2 regions of the Pseudomonas sp. Marseille-Q7302 genome follow, and region 1 is predicted to be linked to the other one. Evidence: predicted binding sites of a transcription regulator. Region 1 holds the regulator's gene; the other holds the start of a gene.
What was found. The regulator sigma-54, encoded in region 1, starts transcription at its own class of promoters, with help from an activator protein. The targets are predictions, from matches to a motif close to ANTGGCATNNANNTTGCTNT.

Region 2: a site for sigma-54 is predicted at 3,904-3,923, ahead of ACWPW1_RS14620 (circularly permuted type 2 ATP-grasp protein). Genes of this name have one in related genera too.

What each region holds. Positions count from the first base shown of each region.
Region 1 is NZ_CBCOPK010000001.1:1,454,304-1,460,298, reverse strand. Features, by position in the region: gene ACWPW1_RS06720 (ATP-binding cassette domain-containing protein) at 1-313, opposite strand, end outside; gene ACWPW1_RS06715 (KpsF/GutQ family sugar-phosphate isomerase) at 518-1,492, shown strand; gene lptC (LPS export ABC transporter periplasmic protein LptC) at 1,575-2,147, shown strand; gene lptA (lipopolysaccharide transport periplasmic protein LptA) at 2,134-2,676, shown strand; gene lptB (LPS export ABC transporter ATP-binding protein) at 2,673-3,401, shown strand; gene ACWPW1_RS06695 (RNA polymerase factor sigma-54) at 3,504-5,003, shown strand; gene hpf (ribosome hibernation-promoting factor, HPF/YfiA family) at 5,093-5,401, shown strand; gene ptsN (PTS IIA-like nitrogen regulatory protein PtsN) at 5,420-5,884, shown strand; gene rapZ (RNase adapter RapZ) at 5,886-5,995, shown strand, end outside.
Region 2 is NZ_CBCOPK010000001.1:3,141,588-3,147,582, reverse strand. Features, by position in the region: gene ACWPW1_RS14650 (methylthioribulose 1-phosphate dehydratase) at 140-754, shown strand; gene ACWPW1_RS14645 (1,2-dihydroxy-3-keto-5-methylthiopentene dioxygenase) at 751-1,302, shown strand; gene mtnC (acireductone synthase) at 1,299-1,985, shown strand; gene ACWPW1_RS14635 (PLD nuclease N-terminal domain-containing protein) at 2,091-2,303, shown strand; gene speE (polyamine aminopropyltransferase) at 2,400-3,251, shown strand; gene ACWPW1_RS14625 (ribonuclease E inhibitor RraB) at 3,354-3,695, shown strand; gene ACWPW1_RS14620 (circularly permuted type 2 ATP-grasp protein) at 3,953-5,362, shown strand; gene ACWPW1_RS14615 (alpha-E domain-containing protein) at 5,425-5,995, shown strand, end outside.

The sequences.
Region 1 (5,995 bases):
TCTCGAAGACATCGAGATCGGTGAACAGCGCCCCGCTCTGGAACAGCACCCCCATCTGTCGGCGCATCTCGAACAGCTCGCCACGGGACAGCTGCGGCAGATTGGCGCCATTCACCCAGATCTCGCCACTGCTCGGCCGCAGCTGAGCAGCGATGAGGCGCAACAGGGTGGTCTTGCCACTGCCGGACGGCCCCATGATCCCGGTGACCTTGCCCCGCGGGATACGGATATCGACACGGTCATAGATGAGACGCGTGCCGCGCTTGAAGGAAACGCCCTTTAGCTCCACGGCGTACGGGCTATCGACGGTCATCAAGACTCCTAAGGTTCAACTCTGTGCAGGGAGACGCCGCTCCGCCGCGTCAGGGCACGCGGCTTTCGCGCTCGATGGCCCCGGCAAAAGGGCGGCACTATACCATTCGTTGCCGCTGAGACCTCTGACCTGCGGGCGACGTTGCTGAGTGTCGCGGCTTTGCGCATATAATTTCCGATTGTCCCGTCACCTGCCTTCTGACCCATGTCCGACTCAATAGATTTCATCGCGTCCGCCAAGCGCACCATAGATGTAGAGCGAGCGGCAGTGGCCGCCCTGGGTGACCGCGTCGACGCGAGCTTTGCCCAGGCCTGCCGTCTGCTGCTCGCCTGCCGTGGTCGCATCGTGGTGCTGGGCATGGGCAAGTCCGGCCATGTCGGCAACAAGATCGCCGCCACCCTGGCCAGTACCGGCAGCCCGGCGTTCTTCGTGCATCCAGCCGAAGCCAGCCATGGTGACATGGGCATGATCACCCGCGACGACGTCATCATCGCCATCTCCCAATCGGGCACCTCCAGCGAGATCCTGACGCTGCTGCCACTGATCAAGCGCCTGGGCGTTCCCCTGATCAGCTTCGCCGGCAATCCCACCTCGCCCCTGGCGAAGGCGGCGGACGTCAACCTGGACACCAGCGTCGCCACCGAGGCCTGCCCGCTCAACCTGGCACCCACCTCCTCCACCACCGTCGCCCTGGTCCTGGGCGACGCCCTGGCCATCGCCCTGCTAGAAGCCCGCGGCTTCACCGCCGAGGACTTCGCCTTTTCCCATCCAGGCGGAGCCCTGGGTCGCCGCCTGTTGCTGAAGGTGGAAGACGTCATGCATGCCGGCGTCGATCTGCCGCAGGTCAGCGAGGACACCTTGGTATCCGACGCCCTGCTGGAGATGTCGCGCAAGGGGCTGGGCATGACCAGCGTACTGGGCGCCGATGGCCGCCTCGCCGGCATCTTCACCGATGGCGATCTGCGGCGCGCCCTGGATCGCGGTATCGATGTCCGGACCACGCCCATCGCAACCGTGATGACCCGCGGCGGTCGAACCGCCAGGGCCCAGATGCTCGCGGCGGAGGCGCTGAAGATCATGGAAGAGCACAAGATCAATGCGCTGGTGGTGATCGATGACGAGCGGCGCCCGGTCGGTGCGCTCAACATGGGTGACCTGCTACGCGCCGGGGTGCTGTAGGCCGGGTTATACTGACCGACTAAATACGCCCACAACTCGTGTTCAACCCGCCGCCCCCGTGCGGCCCACCACAGGTACCCTCATGTTTCGCAGCTTGCGCCGACCCGTGCTGTTGGTCCTGATCGCCGCCGCGCTCATCGCGATCGGCTACTGGAACATCCTGCCGCAGCGCTTCGTCGATGCTCCAGCGTCATCGACCCCGCAAGACAGTGCCATCGACGGTTATGCCCTCAATACCCGGACGATTCAGTATCGCCTGGACGGCAAGATCCAGTACGAACTCAAGGCCGAGCGCAGCGAACACGTCAAGGCCACCGACGTCACCCTGGTGACCCGGCCCGACATGCTGGCCTTTCGTGGCACCGACTTTCCCTGGCACATTCGCAGTGCCCGCGCCGAGGTGGCTCCCGGTGGCAGTCAGGCGGAGCTGATCGATGACGTGCGTGTGGAACGTACCGACGCGAAAGGCCGCCCGGTGGTATTGACCACCACCCGCATGACCGTCTTTCCTGACAAACAATATGCGCAAACCGAGCAAGCCGTTAGAATCGAGGCCGCCAATGGGGTGACCACGGCCAATGGCATGAAAGCGTATCTAGAAGACGGCAGAATGCTCCTGCTGTCCAACGTAAGAGGCCAGCATGAGGTTCGTTAAAACCCTCCCCTTCCTGTTCACCCTCGGCGCCACCTTGGGCAGTGCCGCGGCTTGGGCCCTGCCGACCGATCGTACCCAGCCGATCCGCGTGCAGGCCGACAGCGCCGAGCTCGATGACAAGCAGGGCGTGGCCGTGTATCGCGGAGACGTGGTCATCACCCAGGGCAGCATGAAGATCACCGGCAATACCGTGACCTTGACCCAGGACAACCAGGGCAATATCAAGGTCGCCACCGCAGTGGGCAAACCGGCCTACTACGAGCAGAAACCCTCGGCGGACAAGGACATCGTCAAGGCCTATGGCCTGACCATCCAATACTTCGCCCAGGAAAACCGCATCATCCTGATCGACCAGGCCAAGGTGGTCCAACAGGGCAACACCTTCGAAGGCGAGAAGATCGTCTACGACACCCAGCGCCAGATCGTCAATGCAGGACGGGCCAACGGCAGCAAGGTCACCACGCCGCGGCCGCGGATCGACATGGTCATCCAGCCCAAGGATCAGCAGCAGTCGGGGCAGAAACAATGACGGTCACGCTCAAAGCCCAGCATCTGGCCAAGAGCTACAAGGGTCGTCAGGTCGTTCGTGATGTCAGCGTCAGCATCGACAGCGGCCAGATCGTTGGCCTGCTAGGCCCGAACGGCGCCGGCAAGACCACCTGCTTCTACATGATCGTCGGCCTGGTCAAGGCGGATCAGGGTCGCGTGCTGATCGACGACCAGGATGTCACCGCGCTGCCCATGCATGGCCGCGCCCGTGCCGGGATCGGCTATCTGCCCCAGGAAGCCTCGATCTTTCGCAAGCTGACCGTGGCCGACAACATCCTTGGCATCCTGGAAACCCGCAAGGACCTGGACAAGGCCGGACGACTGCGCGAGCTGGAAAGCCTGCTGCAGGAATTCCACATCACCCACATCCGCGACAACCGGGGCATGAGCCTGTCTGGCGGTGAAAGACGCCGTGTCGAGATCGCCCGCGCCCTCGCCACCGCGCCCAAGTTCATCCTGCTCGACGAACCCTTCGCGGGCGTGGACCCCATCTCGGTGGGCGATATCAAGCAGATCATCCGCCACCTCAAGGCCAAGGGCATCGGTGTGCTCATCACCGATCACAACGTGCGGGAAACCCTGACCATCTGCGAAACGGCCTATATCGTCAATGACGGCCAACTCATCGCCGAAGGCACCGCCGAAGAAGTCCTCGCCAACGACCTGGTGAAGGAAGTCTATCTGGGCCACGAATTCCGCCTCTAGGCAAACCCGGGGAAACAAGGCATATAATTTGCTAACGCTCGCAGGGTTCGCGAGGTTCGGTGGCGCTGTTCGCGTCGGTAGACAAGGTGTATTTCCGCAGCCATGAAACCATCGCTAGTCCTCAAGATGGGCCAGCAGCTGACGATGACGCCGCAGCTGCAACAAGCCATACGTCTGCTCCAGCTCTCGACGCTCGATTTGCAGCAGGAAATCCAGGAAGCCCTGGAATCCAATCCGATGCTGGAACGCCAGGAAGACGGGGAAGACTTCGACCAGAGCGAAGCCTCGGGCGAAAGCGACGAGCACGCGAACTCCGGCAACATGGAAACCACCTTCAAGGAAACCTCGGTCGCCACCAACGAGCTGGCCGACGAATCCGAGTGGAGCGAGCGCATCCCCAGCGACAGCGAGCTGCCGGTCGACACGGCCTGGGAAGACATCTACCAGACCAGCGCCAGCAGCCTGCCCAGCAGTGACGACGACGAGTGGGACTTCACCACTCGCACCTCGGCGGGCGAGAGCCTGCAGACGCATCTGCTCTGGCAGCTCAACCTGGCACCCATGTCGGACCTCGATCGGCTGATCGCGCTGGCCATCATCGATGGCATCGATACCGACGGTTACCTGCAGGAAAGCCTCGAAGACATCCATGCCTCGCTCGACCCGGACCTGGAAGTCGATCTCGACGAAGTCGAGGTGGTGCTCCGACGGGTCCAGCAATTCGAGCCCGCCGGCGTCGCCGCTCGTAATCTGCGCGAATGCCTGCTGATCCAGCTGGCGCAACTGCCGGCCACCCTCCCCTTGCTCGGCGAGGCCAAGCGCCTGGTCGGTGACTACCTGGATCTGCTCGGCAACCGCGACTACGCGCAGCTGATGCGGCGCATGAAGATCAAGGAAGACGAACTCAAGCCGATCATCGAGCTGATCCAGACGCTGCATCCGCGGCCTGGCTCCCAGATCGAGTCCGGCGAAGCCGAATACGTGGTACCGGACGTCATCGTGCGCAAGCACAACGAGCGCTGGCTGGTGGAGCTCAATCAGGAATCCATGCCGCGCCTGCGGGTGAATCCCCAGTATGCGGGCTTCGTCAAACGCGCCGACAGCAGCGCCGACAATACCTACATGCGCAATCAGCTGCAGGAAGCGCGCTGGTTCATCAAGAGCCTGCAGAGCCGCAACGAGACCCTGATGAAGGTGGCGACCCAGATCGTCGAGCACCAGCGGGGTTTTCTCGAATACGGCGAAGAGGCCATGAAGCCGTTGGTCCTGCACGACATCGCCGAGGCGGTGGGCATGCACGAGTCGACCATCTCCCGGGTGACCACCCAGAAGTTCATGCACACCCCGCGTGGCATCTACGAACTCAAGTATTTCTTCTCCAGTCACGTCAGCACCGCCGAAGGGGGCGAATGCTCCTCCACCGCGATCCGCGCGATCATCAAAAAATTGGTGGCGGCGGAAAACGCGAAAAAGCCGTTGAGTGACAGCAAGATCGCTGGTTTACTGGAATCGCAAGGTATACAAGTCGCTCGTCGCACGGTGGCTAAGTATCGGGAATCCCTGGGTATCGCTCCGTCCAGCGAACGCAAGCGTCTCCTCTGACGCGTCCTGATGTGACCGTGCCTCGATCGACCCGTGTCATGTCGGCGAGCAGCTTCGCCGATCGCAGCCCGGCAATAAGGAGAAGCGGTATGCAAGTCAACATCAGTGGCCATCAGCTTGAAGTGACAGAAGCCCTGCGTGACTACATCGGCGAGAAACTCGCCCGCCTCGAACGGCACTTCGACCGTATTACCAACGTCCAGGTCATTCTGGAAGTGGACAAGCTCAAGCAGAAAGCCGAAGCCACCCTGCACGTCGCTGGCGCCGCGGTGGTCGCCAACGCCGAGCATGACGACATGTATGCCGCCATTGATCTCCTGGCCGACAAGCTCGACCGCCAACTGATTAAACACAAGGAAAAATCGATCGAACGCCAGCAGGGCGTCGGCGTCCGCTGAGGTTTCGATCGCCGCTTTATGATCAGACTCGAAAATATTCTGACCCCCGGCCGCACCCAGACGGGTGCGCCGGGTGGCAGCAAAGCCGCCGTACTGGAACGTATCGCCGAACTGGCCGCGCAGGAATTGCCTGGCCATGACGCGGCGCACATCCATGAATGCCTGATGGCGCGCGAGCGCCTGGGCTCCACTGGCTTCGGCAATGGCATCGCCATTCCCCACTGTCGCCTGGCGGGCCTGCAACAGCCGCTGTGCGTCCTCTTCCACCTGCAGCAACCCGTGGACTTCGACTCCCTGGATGGCGCACCGGTAGACCTGGTGTTCGTGCTGTTGGTACCCGAAGCCGCCACCGAACAGCACCTGACCCTGCTGCGCCAGATCGCCGGCATCCTGGACCGCGCGGACATCCGCGAACGGCTACGCAAGGCCAAGGACAGCCAGGCGCTCTATCAGATCGTCGTCGAGGCCCAGAGCGGACACTGACATGCACCTCATCATCGTGAGCGGACGTTCCGGGTCGGGCAAGAGTACGGCGCTCAACGTGCTTGAGGACAATGGCTTCTACTGCATCGACAACCTGCCGGCCAGCCTCCT
Region 2 (5,995 bases), 1.7 Mb from region 1:
GTAAACTCCGCTTCCTCAGCGTTTTGATTCGCTGGCGCTCACCCTCTGGGCCAGCCGTTGGCTGTTACTCCCGTTGGTCGTTGCGCCTCGCCTGACCGTCGCTCGGCGACTTTTCGTACAGAACCTAGGAGAACCCTCCATGATCCAGCAGCGTGAGCAACTGGCCCAGGAAATCATCGACGCCGGTCGCTTCCTCTATGGCCGCGGCTGGTCGCCGGCCACCAGTAGCAACTACTCGGTACGGCTGTCCGACAGCCGCCTGCTGCTGACCGTCTCCGGCAAGCACAAGGGTCAACTTGAGCTGGACGACATCCTCGCCACGGATCTCGACGGTACCCCGCTGGAGGACAAGAAGCCTTCCGCGGAGACGGCGCTGCATACCCAGCTCTACCGCTGGCAGCCGGAGATCGGCGCGGTGCTGCATACCCATTCGGTGAACTCGACGGTGCTCTCGCGCCAGCTCCAAGGCGATCGTCTGCTGCTGGATGGCTATGAGCTGCAAAAAGCCCTGCACGGCGTCACCACCCATGACGTCAGGGTGGAGATCCCGGTGTTCGATAACGACCAGGACATCCCGCGCCTGGCCGACCAGGTGCAGACCTGGCTGGACGTGCACCCCGACTGCGTGGGGTACCTGATCCGCGGACACGGCCTCTATACTTGGGGCCCGCGCATGGCCGATGCCTTGCGCCATGTGGAAGCCTTCGAATTCCTCTTCGAATGCGAACTCAAGACCCGGAGCCTGCGCCCATGAGCCGACTGACCGTCTACCATGATGCCGAACCCCGCCAGCCGCTGAAGGTGATCAGCGATGGCGAACACATCGCCGCCACCCTGGCCGAGGTCGGGGTGCGTTTCGAGCGCTGGCAGGCCAGCGCACCGGTGGCGCCCGGTGCCAGCCAGGAGGAGGTGATCGCCGCCTACCGGCCGGAGATCGACCGCCTGATCCAGGAGCGCGGCTACCAGACCGTCGACGTCATCAGCATGAGCCCGGAGCACCCGCAGAGGGAGGCATTGCGTGCCAAGTTCCTCGAAGAGCACCGTCACAACGAGGACGAGGTGCGCTTCTTCGTCGCCGGTCAGGGCCTCTTCACCCTGCACATCGACGACCAGGTCTATGCCGTACTCTGCGAGAAGGATGACCTCATCTCGGTGCCGGCCGGCACGCCGCACTGGTTCGACATGAGCGAGTCGCCGTCCTTCGTCGTCATCCGCCTGTTCGACAATCCCGACGGCTGGGTCGCCCACTTCACCGGTGTGGACATCGCCCAGCGCTTCCCGCGCCTGGAGGTCGAGGCGTGACCATCAAGGGCATCCTGACCGATATCGAAGGCACCACCAGCGCCGTCAGCTTCGTCTTCGACGTGCTCTTTCCCTATGCCCGCGAGCATCTGCCGGCCCATGTCCGTGCCCATGCCGGGGAGCCGGCAGTAGCCGAACAGCTCGACGCCGTGCGCGCCGAAGCCGGCGAGCTGGATGCCGATGTGGAGCGAGTGATTGCCATCCTGCTGGAGTGGCTCGCCAGCGACCGCAAGGCCACGCCGCTCAAGGCGCTGCAGGGGCAGGTGTGGGAGGAGGGCTATCGCGCTGGCACGCTCCAGGGGCACGTCTATCCCGACGCCGTCCAGGCCCTGCGCCAGTGGCACGCTGCCGGTATTCCACTGTATGTCTATTCCTCGGGCTCGGTGCAGGCGCAGAAGCTGATCTTCGGCTGCTCCGAGCATGGTGATCTCACTCCGCTGTTTTCCGGGTATTTCGATACCCTGACCGGCGGCAAGCGCGAGGCCGAGTCCTATGCGCGCATCGCCTCGGCTACCACCCACGTGCCGGCGGAACTGCTGTTCCTATCCGACGTGGTGGAAGAGCTGGATGCCGCGCGGCAGGCCGGTCTGCCCACCTGTGGCCTAGTGCGTGCCGGCGGCCAGCTGGGCGATCATCCTTGCGTTACGTCCTTCGCCGACATCGATCTCACCGCTTTCGGTTGAGGCCCACGGCTGGCGCCGCTGCCAAGCGAGCCGGCCGAACTCCACGCCCTCATCGCCAGTCCCAATTGACGAGACCTTTGTCCTCGCAACGGGAGTCGCGACATGATCAATTCCACCATCGGCGGTGTACTGGGCTTCATCGTCTTCCTGCTCGACATCTGGGCAATCGTCAACGTGATCCGCAGTGACAGCACCAGCAACGCCAAGATCGTCTGGACGGTGCTCATCATCGTACTGCCGGTGATCGGCCTGATCGCCTGGGCCGCCGCCGGTCCGCGCGGCAATCGATCGGCCACCGCGCCTACCCATAAAGGCTAGTCAGCGCAACGCTGGAGCCTGTCACATCCAGCTCTTACAATGCCCGGCTTTTGGTCGGGCATTGTCTGTCTCGGCCAGCTACCTGCGGAGATCGACATGAGCGACTACCTGGAAACCCTCTACGACGGCTACGGTCAGCGGTTCACCGTCCAGCGCCTGCTCCACGAGGTGCGGACCGAGCATCAGCACCTGGTGATCTTCGAGAACGCGGTGCTGGGCAAGGTCATGGCCCTGGATGGCGTCATCCAGACCACCGAGGCCGATGAATTCATCTATCACGAGATGCTGACCCAGGTGCCCCTGCTCGCCCATCCGGCCCCGCGGCGGGTGCTCATCATCGGCGGTGGTGACGGCGGCATCCTGCGTGAAGTGGCCAAGCATCAGGGCGTCGAGCACATCACCATGGTCGAGATCGACGGCTCGGTGGTGGAGATGTGCAAGGAATACTTCCCCGGTCATTCGGCGGGTGCCTTCGACGATCCGCGCCTGAATCTGGTGATCGACGACGGCATGAATTTCGTCGCCAACACCACCGAGCGCTACGACGTCATCATCTCCGATTCCACCGACCCCATCGGCCCGGCCGAGGTGCTCTTTTCCGAGAATTTCTATGAGGCCTGCCACCGCTGCCTGAACGACAACGGTGTGATGGTCGCGCAGAACGGTACCCCGTTCCTGCAGCTGGACGAGGTCAAGACCACCGCCAGCCGCCTGTCCGGGCTGTTCGCCGATTGGCACTTTTATCTGTCGGCGGTGCCTACCTACATAGGGGGCGTCATGACCCTGGCCTGGGGTAGCAAGGACCCGACCTTGCGTCGGCAGAGTGCCGAAACCCTGGCGCAACGCTACAGTGATACAGGCATCCAGACCCGTTATTACACCCCGGAGCTGCATGCCGCTGCCTTTGCTCTACCTCGATACGTGCTGGAGGCCATCGGCAAGGCGTAAGCCCTGGCAGTCGCGGCACCGTTCGAGTTCTCAGCCGCGACTCGCTGGCGTCGGTAGCGATGGCCAGCGAGACGATCATCCGAACCAGAGGAGGGAAGTCCTATGTCCTTGTCGTTTGCCGATGATGTGAGCTTGAACCTGCTGCAGCGGATGAAAGAGGGCGGCTTCGATTTCGCCCGCTTTCATCCCATCGACTTCTTCGCCATCTTCGCCGATGAAGGCAAGGCCCGCATCGCTGCGGACCAGTTTCACGGCGAGTCCCTCAACGCCCAGGTGGTGCCCCACGAAGAGGGCGGCTGGCACCTGCAGGTCAGCAAGGTGATGTTCGCTACCCACGCCACTATCGATGATTTCGAAAGCGATCTCGAGGCCGTGGTGGTACCTCTCGGCGGGCAGCTCGATGGCTGGGGCGTCACCCAGGAAGTCAACCGCAGCCCCGCCTGATCCCACGCGTTGCGAGGCGGCATCCCGGACGGGATGCCCGTCTCATCTCCGGTAACCGTCGCGCCCCTCAATCATCGCACTTTCCGCTTGGCGCACCGTCTTAGGCTCATGACGGAAACGTTGCGGTGCATGCGCACGCTTACGTGCCTGGCTTTGGTGCACCGCGCGCCTCGCAGCTACGCGAGGGCCTGATCTTGAGGGCTCTTACGGTGGCACGCGGCTTGCGACGCTGCACCGTGGGTGACAAGGAGATCGGCATGAGCCGCCAACTGTATAACGAGATGTACGACGTCCGGGCGCAATGCCGACCGCACTATGGTCGCTATGCCCAGTGGCTGAAGGAAACACCCCCTGAACTCCTGGCCCAGCGCCGCCGCGAAGCCGACCTGCTGTTCCATCGCGCGGGTATCACCTTCACCCTTTATGGCGACGAGCAGGGCACGGAACGTCTGATTCCCTTCGACGCCCTGCCGCGGGCGATTCCCGCCAGCGAGTGGCAGATCATCGAGCGCGGCTGCATTCAGCGGGTCCAGGCGCTGAACATGTTTCTCCATGACCTCTATCATGACCAGCGCATCATCAAGGCCGGGGTCATTCCGGCCGAGCAGGTGCTGGCCAACGACCAGTACCAGCTGGCCATGCAGGGGCTGGATCTGCCCAACGGCATCTATGCCCATATCGCCGGTGTCGATCTGGTCCGCGACGGCGATGGTGCCTACTACGTGCTGGAAGACAACCTGCGCACTCCGAGCGGGGTGTCCTACATGCTCGAAAACCGCAAGATGATGATGCGGTTGTTTCCCGAGCTGTTCACCCTGGAGCGCATTGCGCCCATCGACCACTATCCGAACATCCTGCTCGATACCTTGCGCAGCTCCACCCCGGTCAATAACCCCACGGTGGTGGTCCTCACACCAGGCCGTTTCAACAGCGCCTACTTCGAACATGCCTTCCTGGCTCGTGAGATGGGCGTGGAACTGGTGGAGGGGGCCGACTTGCTGGTGCGCGACGAACAGGTGTTCATGCGTACCACGTCGGGCTTCCGAAAGGTCGATGTCATCTACCGACGTCTCGACGATGCCTTCCTCGATCCCCTGGCCTTCAATCCGGACTCCATGCTCGGCGTGCCGGGCCTGCTGGCCGCCTATCGCGCCGGTAACGTCATCCTGGCCAATGCCATCGGCACCGGGGTCGCTGACGACAAGTCGATCTATCCCTATGTGCCGGAGATGATCCGCTTCTATCTCAGTGAGGAACCCATCCTCTACAACGTGCCCACCTGGCAGTGCCGCAAGCCGGACGAGCTGTCCCATGTGCTGGCCAATCTGCCCGAGCTGGTCGTCAAGGAAGTCCATGGCTCCGGCGGCTACGGCATGCTGGTCGGTCCCACCGCCAGCAGCATGGAGATCGAAGCCTTTCGCGCGCGGCTCAAGGCCAATCCCAGCGCCTACATCGCCCAACCGACCCTGTCGCTGTCCACCTGTCCGACCTTCGTCGAAAGCGGCATCGCGCCGCGGCACATCGACCTGCGGCCCTTCGTGCTGTCCGGGCGCAAGACGCGTCTGGTGCCCGGCGGCCTGACCCGGGTCGCGCTGCGGGAAGGCTCGCTGGTGGTGAATTCCTCCCAAGGCGGCGGCACCAAGGACACCTGGGTGGTCCAGGACTAGATCGCCACAGAACAGTGGCCGCCACGGCGGCCCCGCAAGGACCTTTGAAAGGCGACCCCACCATGTTGAGTCGTACCGCTGCCGATCTGTACTGGATGTCCCGCAACCTTGAGCGCGCCGAGAATCTCGCGCGGATGCTGGACGTGAGCTATTCGCTGTCGATGATGCCGCAGAGCGGGCAGGGCGGAGGCCTGGATGAATTGGCCATGCCACTGCTCATCACCGGCACCCTGGATGACTACCGGGAAAAGCACGGGGCCCTGCACCCCGAGCGCCTGCTGCACTTCTTCGCCCTGGACGAGCGCAATCCCGGCAGCATCTATTGCTGTCTGCAGGCCGCGCGCAGCAATGCCCACGCGGTGCGTGGGCGCATCACCGCCGACATGTGGGAGAACGTCAACGCCACCTGGCTAGAGATGCGCGAGATCGCCGTCACCGGCCTGATCCGTTTCGGCATCAGCCGCTTCTGCGAATGGGTAAAGGAGAGATCCCACCTGTTCCGCGGGGCCACCGTCGGCACCATCATGAGAAACGACGCCTATCGTTTCATCCGCCTGGGTACCTTCGTCGAGCGCGCCGACAACACCCTGCGCATGCTCGACGCCCGCTACCAGGTACTGGGCGAGGAGGAGG